DNA from 3 places in the Solibacillus sp. FSL H8-0538 genome. Region 2 is predicted to be linked to each of the others. Evidence: riboswitches for the same ligand, from Rfam matches in the RefSeq annotation. Region 2 holds a riboswitch; each other region holds the start of a gene.

Region 1 (4,476 bases), 1.8 Mb from region 2:
TTTATTTAAGTGGTACGAAAAACGTTTGAGTCGTTATAAATATGTAGGTGCATAAGGAGGAAGTCAAATGTTAGAAATTAAAAACATCCATAAATCATTTGGGAAAAACGAAATTTTAAAGGGTGTAGATTTAACGATTGATCAAGGAGATGTCGTCGTGATTTTAGGGCCGAGTGGTTCAGGCAAAACAACGCTTCTCCGCTGCATCAACTTTTTAGAACGCGCAGATGAAGGAACAGCAAATTTCGGTGAGATTCACGTCAATTTGAATGATGCGTCCAAGAAAGATGTGCTTGCGATTCGCAAAAAAACCGCTTTCGTATTCCAAAACTATAATTTATTTAATAATAAAACCGCACTTGATAATGTGGCAGAAGGGCTAATTATTGGACGCGGCATGAACAAAGAAGAGGCGTATAAAATTTCGCGTGAAGCATTAAATAAAGTAGGACTTTCGGAAAAATACGATTCGTATCCAAGTCAGCTTTCAGGTGGGCAGCAGCAACGTGTTGGGATTGCGCGCGCAGTTGCGTTGAATCCTGACATTATTTTATTTGATGAACCAACATCGGCGTTGGATCCGGAGCTTGTTGGGGAAGTGTTAGGTGTCATGAAGGATATTGCCAAAGAAGGAACGACAATGCTAGTCGTGACGCATGAAATGTCCTTTGCGCGTGATGTAGCAAATCGCATCATCTTTATGGATGGCGGGAACATAATAGAAGAAGGCTCACCACATGAAATTTTTGTGAAGCCGAAAGAAGATCGTACAAAACAATTCCTACGACGTGTTTTACCAGAAGAATTTGATTACCAAATTTAATTGTCAGAAAACTCTTGCGGATTATACGTACACTTTTTTCTGATTTCCGCTATAATAAATACTGTTACATAATTGGATAATCAAAGTAAAGGTTCTTGCCGCTGCGGTGGTAGGAAGTAAAAGGGAAGTCGGTGCAATTCCGATGCGGTCCCGCCACTGTAAATGCTAGTTTACTGTACAATGCCACTGTAAAGGGAAGGCGCAGTAAATGCTTGATGCATAAGCCAGGAGACCTGCCTTTACGTACACCAGTTGGACCTACGCGGATAGGAAGATGGCTTTTAACAGTGTTTTTTTGCGCGATTATTAGCTAGTCTCAGTCTCTCTGTCCATGGAGAGGCTTTTTTTTGTGGTTAAGTAAGTATGACTTTTTTTAACCATATAACAAAAGACACCATCTCGTCTTATTTTGGAGTGAGATGTGGTCATTCTATTGCGGCAAAAATTAGGAGGAATTACGATGAAGAAGTTTTGGCAATTAGGGTTAAGCGCAATATTAGCGGTATTGATGTTAGTTGGATGTAGCGGTGATACAGCAGAAGATTCCTTGCAAGTTGAAGAAACATCTGAAATAGAAGATGTAGCGCAAGCATTCCCAGTAACTGTAACTGATGCACAAGGGACCGACATAACGATTGAACAAGCACCAAAGAAAATTATTTCGTTAATCCCGTCGAATACAGAAATTTTATTTAGTTTAGGATTAGATGAACAAATTATTGGTGTGAATGACTATGATAATTTTCCAGAGGCAGTTACAGAGAAAGAGCGCGTTGGTGGTATAGAATTTAATTTAGAGCAAATTATTGCATTGCAACCAGACATCGTGTTCGCGCATGAATCAGGTTTATATGTAATGGGTGAAGGGATTGCACAGCTTGAAGCAGCAGGTGTAAAAGTATTTGTAGTGAAAGATGCTGTTGATTTTGATGAAACATATGAAACGATTGAGCAAATCGGTTTATTAACAGGTAAGTCACAGGAAGCGACAAAAATTATTGCGGATATTAAAACAAAGCTGACAAATATTGAAGAGAAGGTAGCTGGGCTAGAAGCTAAATCAGTGTTTGTTGTAGTAGGGACAGACCCGGATATTTATGCGGCGGGTACAGGTACGTTTATCGATGAAATGCTACAAATAATCGGTGTTAAAAATGCAGTGGAGACAGACGGTTGGCCGATGTATAGCTCAGAGCAATTTGTTGCAAGTAACCCAAATACAATTATTGTGACATATGAAAATGATATTGAATCAATTAACACAAATGAAGCCTATGCGATAATGGATGCGGTAAAAAACGGGAAGGTTATATTAGTTGATGGTGATACAACAAGCAGACAAGGTCCACGTTTAGCTGAAGGTGTCGAATCGATTGCGAAGGCAGTTTACCCAGAGGCTTTCGGTGAATAAAAAGTATTTCATCTCGTATAGTTGCTCCCTTGCTGTATTGCTGATGAGCATCTGGTTTGGAATTTCATTTGGGTCGGTTGATGTTCCGCTCTCAACGTTATGGGATAAGGAAACAGATCCGGTTGCCTACAGTATTTTATGGAAAATCCGTATGCCGCGAGTCGTACTATCCGTATTAGTCGGCGCATCACTTGCGATTGCAGGAGCAGCATTCCAAGGATTATTAAAAAACCCACTCGCTGATCCATATACATTAGGGATTTCATCAGGTGCATCAGTTGGAGCGGTCACAACAATCTTTTTTGGTATTTCAATACCGATTTTAGGCACCTTTACTTTACCAGTTTTCAGCATGATTGGAGCTGTTTTAACGATTGTTTGTGTGATGAGCTTTGCGCGTGTAGTGGATCGTACGATGAAAATGGAAACGCTAATTTTAACGGGGATCATTTTTAGTTCATTTTTAGGGTCGTGTATTTCGCTCATGGTCGCATTAACAGGTGAGCAACTGCGGGAAATTATAGGCTGGTTACTTGGAAGCGTGTCGATGCGCGGCTGGCCATATGTGAAAATGATTTTACCGTTCGTCATTATTGGGACGATTATTATTTGGTTTAATCGTCGTGAATTAAATGCGATGGTTTACGGTGAGGAACGTGCACAGTATTTAGGTGTTAACGTTAAACGGAGTAAATATATGATCTTAGCAGGTGGCTCGATGCTGACAGGAGCTTCCGTTGCTGTATCGGGAACAATCGGCTTCGTCGGCTTAGTTGTTCCTCATATGGTACGTATGATTTGTGGTGCGGATCATCGACATTTATTACTGCTGTCGTTACTCAATGGAGCGAGTTTACTCGTCATTTGTGATTTAGTATCACGTACAATTATTGCACCAACTGAGTTACCAATTGGTGTTATTACAGCATTTATCGGGGCTCCCGTATTTGCTTATATCTTTTTTAAACAGCGTACAAAGGGGGGCTAACATTGCTAAAGGTACAAAATATTTCAGGTGGCTATAGCTCAACCCCAATCATACACAATGTTTCGTTTGAAGTCGGAAAAGGGAAAGTGCTCGGTATATTAGGGCCAAATGGTAGTGGGAAATCAACGCTACTAAAAATTGTGAGTGGCATTATTACACCAACGACAGGCAATGTCTTCATTGATGGGCAAGAAATGCAAAGCTATTCAGTAAAGCAGCTTGCGAAGAAGATGGCAGTTTTACCACAGCTCCATGCGAATACATTTTCAAACTCTGTACGTGACGCGGTATCTCTTGGGCGTTATCCTCATCAAACAGGCTTTTTCTCAACGTGGTCCGAACAGGATGAGCAGGCTGTACAAACGGCAATGGAACAAACGGGTGTAACAAAATATGAACATACGTTTTTAGAGTTTTTGTCGGGAGGCGAGCAGCAGCGCGTGTTTATTGCACAGGCGCTAGCGCAAAATTCCTCTATATTATTATTAGATGAGCCAACGAATCATTTAGATATTGCCCATCAAAAGCAAATTCTCGATATGATTCGTAAAGAAGTAGTAGAATGTGGCTTAACGGTCGTGTCTATATTTCACGACATAAATTTAGCTTCTCTGTACTGTGATGAGCTTTTGTTAATGGAAAATGGGCAAGTGAAGGCGTTCGGCATGCCACATGAAGTGATTTTGCAGGAACAAATTGCCTCCGTATATGATGCACGTGTTGCTACATATCCACATCCGGAAATGCCAAAGCCTCAAATTACAATACTCCCAGCGAGTGAGCAGCAGCGAAAATTCGCTCATATTACAAAAGAAGACTTTATTATAACCAAAGATTATATTCAATTACTTGCCGACGCACCTTTAAAGGTTGTATCGTCAGCTGTACATAATGCAGGCATGGGCTGGTATGAAAATATTATAAATCGTTCCATTTCACCATACTATAATATTGAGCATGTTAAAGAGGAGACATTAGACTTTTTAAAGGCACGCAATTTTGCACCGACGAATACAGTTGTAATGATGACAGCTGTTTCAACAGAGACTGTTGCTCTTGGAACATTTAAAGGGCATAGCTGTGAGATTGTTGTTATGGTAACAGCTGGCGTTGGCAACGGAGTGGATGTGACTCGGACGTTTGAGCGCAATGATGAAGCTTATATTGGTACGATTAATACGTGGGTGATCATAAATGGGAAACTGTCCGATGAAGCGTTTTTCCAGGCGATGATTACTGCCACCGAAGCGAAAA
Region 2 (4,476 bases):
GTGCGCGATGCAAGTTATACTCGGAGGCGCTTTTAACGGAAAAAGACAATACGTCAAAACACAATTAAAAGCTATTGCTTCGCATCGGATTTTTACATTTGAAGGAGAACTCCCCGCTGATAAAGCATTTACAAAAGAGCAATTTATCATTATTGGGAGCTTTGAAAAAATAATCGAAACTAGGCTTCACATAGATGAAGACATTGTTGCGGAAAAACTAAGTGCAAAGCTTGTACAGCTTGACCAAGAGACAACTGTTATTTGCATTTGCACCGATATGAGCCGCGGAGTTGTACCACTTGATCAAAAACAAAGACAGCTGCGTGATACATGTGGCAGGCTATATCAAAAATTATGCGAAGAAAGCGAGCAGGTTGTACGTGTTTGGTACGGCATTCCGCAGCTATTAAAAGGAGAATAAACATGGATAAAGTAAAATTACGTTTAATGGTGTTAACGGCACTAGTAGCAGCAATTTGTGTGATTGGTAGTTTCATTAAAGTGCCAGGATTTATTACAACAGCGGCACTTGATTCTGCACCAGCTTTTTTAAGTGTGTTATTTTTACCACCACTGTATTCTGGCTTTGCAGGAGCGATTGGTCATCTTGCAACGGGACTTAGCGCAGGGATGCCCCTAGGTGTATTTCATGCATTAATCGCAGCGGAAATGTTTATTATTGTCTATGTATTTAATGTATTACACCGTAAAAACTTTAAACTATTGAAATGGATATTTTTAATTATCGCGAACGGTATTATTTCACCATTCCCGTTTTATTTCTTAGTATCCCCGGAGTTTTATATTGGATCAGTGCCTTCACTACTCGTAGCAACAGTGATTAATGTAGTACTTGTCATGGTTGTGATGCCAATTTTAAAACCAATCGTACAAAAACAAGGATTACAATCATGAGAAATGCAGTAGCTATTGATGAAATGATTGTCACAATTGATAATGCCGGCTGTATTGGTGAAAAGGAAGCTGACCTTGTGCAGGTACCAAATGAAGTAAATGCTTATTTTACAGCGCGTGTGGCCGTACTTGAGCAGTGGTGCGCAGGAGCTAAGCCAGCGCAACTTCTGCTTGCCAATTTTTCGGGCAATGATGCATGGGACGGTTATTTGCGCGGCTTTCAGCAAGTTTTTGATGAAATAAGTGAGCCGTTGCCACCAGTAACAGGTTCTAGTGAATCCAATTTTGAGTCGCTGCAATCGGGTTTATCGTTAACGATTATTGGGCGTCCGACGTTTCATGTAACAAAAATAGATTGCCAATTTTTCCTAGTAGGTATGCCACTCGTTGGAGATGCGGTTATAGCGAACGCGCAAAAGGTGGCTAAGCTAGGAGAAATTCATACGGCACTGCAAGCGAATATCGTTACAGCAGTGTGGCCAACTGGTTCAAAAGGAATTGGTGCAGAAATTGAGCGCTTTATCGGAGCAGGCTATACATGTGACATTGATTTACAATGCTCAGCAGGGCCATCCACGGCAGTACTTGTCGCAGTGCGCGAAGAGTTTGTGGAAAAATTTAATAAGTTAATAACAGCCCCGGTGAAGAAAATTTACCGTGCGTGAAATTTATGAAAAATCATTTTTACAGCATAGTTTCAGCGCATATCCCCGTTTTTAAAATGGCACAAAAAATATAGTGCTTGAAGTGACATTAATACGTGTGATACAATGACATGAGTTTCTAACGATACAATATATAGTGTTTTGTTTATTAAGGTTCTACTATATGTAGATTAAAAGGGAAATCAGTGAGATGCTGATGCTGTCCCCGCAACTGTAACGCTGACGAATATTCAATAGCCACTGTACGAAGGTACGGGAAGGTGAATGATGAGGATGAAGCGAAGCCAGGAGACCTGCCTTGTAAACAATTTGCGCATTTCTTCGGGGGCTAGGAAATGGAAGCGAGAGCTCTCTTTTCAGTGTGCTTCTCTTTCCATTTCTTATATAAGCGAATCCTGTTAAATGCAGGATTCGCTTTTTTGTGGATAAAAAATGAAAATTTATGTTATTCACAAACGAAAGAACATCATCTCTTTTTATATTTGGGGGAGATGTGTCTTTTTTAAAATGCAAAAAGGATGTGTCAGGATGATTGAGGTAAAAGATGAGCAGCAAGTAGTAGAAAATTTAATCAAAGAATTCGGTGAGGAACAGCTCGAACAATTTATTCGTTTTTCAGCAAAATGGCGACGTAAAAATGAACAAGCGACATATGCACAATGGACAGATGCGTGCATTTTAGAAACGATTAGTTATATTGACGAACAGGAGCCATACTGGACGTTTGTTGCCGAGCGCCTGCTACTTGAAAAAATATATGAAGCGCAGAAGCAAAAATTTAATATAGAACAGCCGTATGCCGATTTCAGTGGTTGGATTGAGGTGCTTGTTGAAAAAGGTTTACTAAACGAGTTACTCATTCAACAATATTCAAAAGCCGAGCGCCAATTACTAGGCACAATCATTCAGCCTGAGCGCGACCAATACTTCACATACATTGGCCTACGTACATTAATGGACCGCTATGTTGTGCGTGATTTTGACGGTACAAATGCGGAGCTCCCGCAACAGCGCTGGCTAATTATTGCGATGACACTCATGATGCATGAAACGGATAGTCGCCTGCAAAAAGTAGAAGAGGCGTACTGGGCATTAAGTAATTTATATATGACAGTAGCAACACCGACATTATCCAATGCGGGGAAAACACATGGCCAATTATCAAGTTGCTTTATCGATACTGTGGATGATAGTTTACAAAGCATTTATGACACGAATACAGATGTGGCGACATTGTCTAAATATGGTGGCGGAATTGGTGTTTATATGGGCAAAGTGCGAAGTCGTGGTTCATCAATTCGTGGCTATAAAGGCGCATCAAGCGGCGTTCTTCCTTGGATTAAACAATTAAATAATACCGCAGTTTCAGTTGATCAGCTTGGACAGCGACAAGGTGCGATCGCAGTTTATTTAGACGTTTGGCATAAAGATATTTTAACGTTTTTAGATTTGCGACTTAATAATGGTGACGAGCGTATGCGCGCACATGATATTTTCACTGGTGTATGTTTGCCCGATATTTTTATGGAGGCAGTGGAAGCACGCTCAAATTGGTATTTATTTGACCCACATGAAGTGCGTACATTGATGGGCTATTCTCTAGAAGATATTTATGATGAGCAACGTGGTGAAGGAAGCTTCCGTACTCGTTACGCGGAATGTGTTGCACATCCATTGCTTTCAAAAGAAACAATCCCGGCGATTGAAATCATGAAGCGCATTATGCGTAGTCAGCTTGAAACTGGCGTACCGTTTATGTTTTACCGTGATGAGGTGAACCGTAAAAATCCGAATAAGCATGCGGGAATGATTTACTCGAGTAATTTGTGTACAGAAATTTTTCAAAATATGTCACCTACACAGTTTGAGTCGGTAACTTTAGAGGATGATGTCATTGTGACACGCCGTAAGCCAGGTGACTTTGTTGTATGTAATTTAAGTTCGGTCAACCTTGGTCGTGCAGTGCCAGCAGGTGTCCTTGAGCGCTTGATTCCGATTCAAGTACGTATGCTTGATAATGTTATTGAACTAAATACGATCCCAGTCGTGCAGGCAGATCGCACAAATAAACGTTACCGTGGCATCGGCCTTGGGACATTCGGCTGGCATCATTTACTGGCACTTAAGGAAATTGCTTGGGAAAGTGATAAGGCAGTTGATTTTGCAGATAAGCTTTACGAGGAAATTGCGTATTTAACAATTCGTGCGTCGAATGCACTCGCTCAAGAAAAAGGCGCTTATCCACTATTCAAAGGCTCAGACTGGCAAACGGGTGCGTATTTTACAGAACGCGGCTTAACGGATGAAAAATGGCGTGAGCTTGCACAGCTAGTCGCAGCAGGCGGACTCCGTAACGGTTATTTAATGGCGATTGCACCGAACTCTTCAACGTCAATTTTAGCGGGCTCGACAGCAACCATTGATCCTATTTTCCAAAAGAGCTACTCCGAGGAGAAGAAGGACTATAAAATCCCCGTAACTGTGCCAGATTTAAATGCTAAAACAACTTGGTATTACAAGTCTGCTTACTTTATCGACCAAGCATGGACCATTAAACAAAATGCAGCGCGAGCGAAGCATATTGACCAAGGCATTTCACTCAATATTTATGTACAAAATACGGTTAAAGCAAAAGAGCTACTGCAATTACATTTAGATGCATGGGGAAGCGGCATTAAAACGACGTATTATGTACGTTCAACATCGGACGAAATGCTTGAATGCGAGTCTTGCTCAAGCTAAGGGGGAATTACTGTGGAAGTAACGAAACGTAAATTAATGGATAAAGAGGCACCAAACCGTTCGACAGCAATTGTGAACGGGCGCTCTTCAAATATTTTAAACTGGGATGATGTGCGTTTTAGTTGGGCCTATCCGAAATACAAAAAAATGCTCG
Region 3 (4,476 bases), 2.2 Mb from region 2:
AATTGCTGCCCGTAACGAATATTCGGGCGCTGAATCACAATTGTTTCAATGCCGCAATCAAGTGCAGCCTCAATTTTTTCATCTACTGAACCTACTTTTCCGCTTGCCTTCGTAATCATCAATGTGACACCATACTGCTTGTATAGTGCTTCATTTAGTTCCTGCGAAAAAGGACCCTGTATTGCCACAATATCGCGTTGCATGACACCAAGCGCTTGGCATTTCTCCATATTTTCAAGATTCGGTAGCATGCGTGCAATAACGCGTATGCCTTCTTGCTGCAGTAGAACACTCGTAAACGTTGCGAGCGTTTTACTACCGGTAGTCAGCATAATCGTGCCACCTTTTTGCAACGCAAGATTTGCAGCTGCCTCATAGCTATCCACTTCTGTAATAAGTGGATGTACATGTTTCTGTTGCTGACGCTCATAACGAATATAGGGAATGCCTACTTCTTTTGCAGCTACCATTGCTTGCTTCGATGCTTCCTCCGCAAATGGGTGACTCGCATCTACAATGCACTTGCAACCGATACTTATTGCTAGCTCCTGCATTTCCTCTGCGGATAAGCGACCAATTCGATGCGCAATACCCGCTTCTTGCAAGCTCGTTGCTGCTGATTCTGTTACGACTGTTGCGAGTAACTCGTACCCTTTACTTTGTAATTGAACCGCTAATGCACGCGCATCACTCGTGCCCGCTAAAAATAAAATCATGAAAGCTCCTCCTAATCACCACACGGGGCCGGCTCGACTTTAATTTTTGTCATCATATCTTGATAGTCGAAGTTCAAAATCTTTTTCACACGCTTGAAGTATTTGAACAATCTTTCATTTGGATGTGCGTTTGCTTTATATTCATTAATAATTTCTGTTATTAGGGATACAAGCTGCTCCGGCTCTAATCCTTCTACAACCGGCTGTGCTGCATGCGCTGTCCGTCCAACGGGCTTCGCGCCAAGAAAAATATCAAATTTACTTTTTCGATAGACAATTCCAATATCATCAAAAACTGCACGGTAACAAGCCATACCACAACCGTTGAAGCCAATATGTAATTGCTTAGGTAAATTCAGTCCACCAAGTTGCTCCTGTAGTTGCTCCGCATAAGGAATCGACTCGGCCTTTTCCCCATAACAAAAATCACATGCCTTTATATTCACTACATCGCCAATTGGAGCGACTAAAAATTCAACCTGGCGAAGCGCATCCACAATCGCTTGTGGATCATCCGTTGGAATTTTCAAATGAATTTGATGCTCAGGCGTATATTCCATCGTCCCGTTCTCGCCTACAATGTCTGCGAGTGTACGCATTTGCTCAGATGTGAAAAATTTATTAGCTACCCCTGGACTAACTGCCACTTCAAAAATGGATTCAATGCTTTGTTGAATATACGTTTTAGACGACGTTATGGGCTTTTTTGTCACAAGTGAAAGTGCTAGTGATGCCATCTCAAGCGATGATTTCTTTGGCTTTTTTATTTTTTGCACGGAAATTTGCTCATATCCACTCGCGGCTTCCCCCGTTTCCTGATCCATTGCCCATGGTTCCGCTTCTTTTTTCAAGCGTTGATGTGGACGAAGGGGTTGCTTTTCTTCACCAAGTGTATATTTACGTTGATAGCCACGTGGTGTAATCATCTTATTATCGTAGAAAAATGTGGATGAATTCCCAACAACAACTGTCGTTAACATCCCAATATCATGATTTAACATTTCTGCAAGCGTCGTCATTACAATTTCTTGACGCTCTCGGTAGGCACTTTTCACTAGCCCGACTGGTGTTGCAGGCGAACGATATTCCAATAAAATTCGCTGTGCTTCAACAATTTGGCGTGTACGTCGACCGCTTTTCGGATTATAAAAAGCAATCACAAAATCCGCCATTGCCGCCGCTTCAATACGTTTCTCAATAATTTTCCACGGTGTTAAATGGTCGCTTAAGCTGATCGTACAAGAGTCATGCATAACTGGTGCGCCGAGTAAGCTTGCACAAGAGTTAATCGCTGAAATTCCTGGTACTACTTCTACCGCGATGCCATCCTTCTCCGTCCAACCAAGCTCAATAAGTACTTCATACACAAGCCCTGCCATTCCATAAACGCCGGCATCGCCACTTGAAATAACCGACACAATATTTCCTGCCTCCGCCTGCCTTACTGCTTCTTGTGCACGCGATACTTCCTCTGTCATCCCTGTACTAACAATCGATTTAGCGGTAACAAGATGCTCTATTAATTCCACGTACGTTTTATAACCAATAATAAAATCACTTTGCTTTAACGCATCTACTGCTCGTTTCGTAATATGCTCATAGTCTCCAGGTCCAAAACCGACTACGAAAATTTTCCCCTTTTGCACTGTTGTTCCCCCTAAAAATACGCAATAAAAAAGCCTTTACTCTCAAAAAGAGAGTAAAGGCTTGCAGCTCATTTATTAAAAAAAGCACTACAAAAACAGTAGTACATGATCGTATACTACTTTGCCTAAATTTCTCCCTCCGAAAAATTTTCACAACATTACTAAGCAGGTTTCCTGACTTAAGCTTCACCTTACTCTCACACCTTCCCAAATACATGGTGGTCTCATGATTTCATCAGCTATTACAGTAGCGGGGGCTGTACTAGAATTCTACTAGTTTCCCTTTTACCTCGAATTTTTCGAGCACTTAATAATTTCGCTATATTATATTTTTATTGTTTTCTGAATTTAATGCTTATTTTAAAATACCACAACTATTCATTAATAAAAAGATTTTATTTCCGTATGCAGTACAATTTAATTCTTTGTTTTACGTGCTAAAATTACAAATACATAGAAATCTCAATGTTCTAAAAAATATAATAGCCAAATTTTTTTTATGGTGGTACACTAATTGCCGAAGATGACAATTGAATCGTTTTTTGGTGCTAATGTAACTTAGCTTAAAAGGGAAGTACGGTGCAAATCCGTCGCGGTCCCGCCACTGTTAATCGGAGCAACTCACAAAATACCACTGTTTTTAAAACGGGAAGGTGTGAGGCGTGTTGATGATGAGCCAGGAGACCTGCCAACAGACTTACGAACATTTCAACCTACGAGGATAGGTGTGGAAAAAAGGCTATTTTAAGCTTTTTTCTCATGCACTTTCCCTCCACAGCGAAAGTGCTTTTTTGCGCACTTTTTGTCGTCAAAAAAGGAGGAAGCACATGAAAAACCAATTTTGGAAACTGAGTTATTTTTCAATTGCACTACTATTTATTCCTAAACAAGCATACGCAATGCACATTATGGAAGGATTCTTGCCGTTACAATGGGCCATTTTTTGGTCATTAATTTCGCTACCTTTCTTTATTTTAGGTCTACGTTCTATTCGAAAAACAATCACAGAACATCCTGAAACAAAAATGTTGCTTGGATTATCCGGCGCATTTGCATTCGTCTTGTCTGCATTAAAAATCCCTTCTGTTACAGGGAGCTGTTCACATCCAACTGGGGTTGGCTTAGGAACGATGCTATTCGGCCCACTTGCGATGAGCGTCATCGGATCAATCGTATTACTATTCCAATCATTACTATTAGCGCATGGTGGTTTAACTACTTTAGGTGCCAATGTTTTCTCAATGGCCATTGCGGGTCCAATGATTGTATATGGTGTCTATAAATTAGCAAGTAAATTAGGCTTTTCATTCTCTATCGCCATATTTTTAGCTGCAATGTTAGGTGATCTTGGTACATATGTTGTAACTTCATTCCAGCTAGCACTAGCATTCCCATCAGAAGTAGGCGGTTTTTGGCAATCATTTACGAAATTTAGTGGTATTTTCGCATTAACACAAATTCCTTTAGCTGTGAGCGAAGGTTTATTAACGGTTATGATTATGAATTTCTTACAAAAATACAATGTACGTGAATTAACGATGTTAAAAATTTTTAAAATAAAGGAGGCTTAAATATGCTAAAGAAAAATTTATTGTTATTAGCGATTGTTGTGTTGTTAGCCATTATTCCTTTGTTTATTCAAAAGGATGCAGAGTTTGGGGGAGCTGACGGGGAGGCAGAGGTAGCAATTACTGAAATTAATACTTCCTATGAACCTTGGTTTGAATCATTTTGGGAACCGCCAAGTGGTGAAATTGAAAGCTTATTATTTGTATTGCAAGCTGCCATTGGGGCTGGATTTATCGGCTACTTTATCGGTCTCATGCGAGGGCGTTACCAAAAGCAAAGAAATGAGTAAATTTGTATGCTGTTAATCGACAAATATGCTTATATTAATCAACTCAGAAATGTACACCCTTTAGAAAAAATGATATTTGCACTTAGTTCACTACTCGTTCTATTACTAGTTAAGCAGCCACTCGTGACAACGTTTATATTTTTTTCCATGAGTGGTATGATCATTTTCGCAGCAAAAATTCCGGTACAGTATTATTGCAAATTATTAGTAACGCCCATTTTTTTTATTACAACGAGCGCCGTTAGTGTTTTATTTT

Evidence for each region. A riboswitch is a leader RNA that binds a small molecule or an ion and turns the genes downstream of it on or off. The one in region 2 is predicted to bind cobalamin.
Region 1: another riboswitch for cobalamin. It lies ahead of MHH87_RS02605 (ABC transporter substrate-binding protein); the one in region 2 lies ahead of MHH87_RS11175 (ribonucleoside-diphosphate reductase subunit alpha).
Region 3: another riboswitch for cobalamin. It lies ahead of cobJ (precorrin-3B C(17)-methyltransferase); the one in region 2 lies ahead of MHH87_RS11175 (ribonucleoside-diphosphate reductase subunit alpha).

Annotation. Positions count from the first base shown of each region.
Region 1 is NZ_JBBOPI010000001.1:551,859-556,334, forward strand. It holds gene MHH87_RS02595 (amino acid ABC transporter permease) at 1-55, shown strand, start outside; gene MHH87_RS02600 (amino acid ABC transporter ATP-binding protein) at 68-823, shown strand; cobalamin riboswitch at 896-1,078, shown strand; gene MHH87_RS02605 (ABC transporter substrate-binding protein) at 1,284-2,234, shown strand; gene MHH87_RS02610 (FecCD family ABC transporter permease) at 2,227-3,222, shown strand; gene MHH87_RS02615 (adenosylcobinamide amidohydrolase) at 3,225-4,476, shown strand, end outside.
Region 2 is NZ_JBBOPI010000001.1:2,345,911-2,350,386, reverse strand. It holds gene MHH87_RS11195 (histidine phosphatase family protein) at 1-68, shown strand, start outside; gene MHH87_RS11190 (bifunctional adenosylcobinamide kinase/adenosylcobinamide-phosphate guanylyltransferase) at 8-421, shown strand; gene MHH87_RS11185 (ECF transporter S component) at 424-915, shown strand; gene MHH87_RS11180 (hypothetical protein) at 912-1,580, shown strand; cobalamin riboswitch at 1,714-1,895, shown strand; gene MHH87_RS11175 (ribonucleoside-diphosphate reductase subunit alpha) at 2,109-4,322, shown strand; gene MHH87_RS11170 (ribonucleotide-diphosphate reductase subunit beta) at 4,329-4,476, shown strand, end outside.
Region 3 is NZ_JBBOPI010000001.1:142,726-147,201, reverse strand. It holds gene cobK (precorrin-6A reductase) at 1-716, opposite strand, end outside; gene cobJ (precorrin-3B C(17)-methyltransferase) at 728-2,362, opposite strand; cobalamin riboswitch at 2,510-2,688, opposite strand; cobalamin riboswitch at 2,889-3,069, shown strand; gene MHH87_RS00690 (energy-coupling factor ABC transporter permease) at 3,190-3,933, shown strand; gene MHH87_RS00685 (energy-coupling factor ABC transporter substrate-binding protein) at 3,936-4,220, shown strand; gene cbiQ (cobalt ECF transporter T component CbiQ) at 4,227-4,476, shown strand, end outside.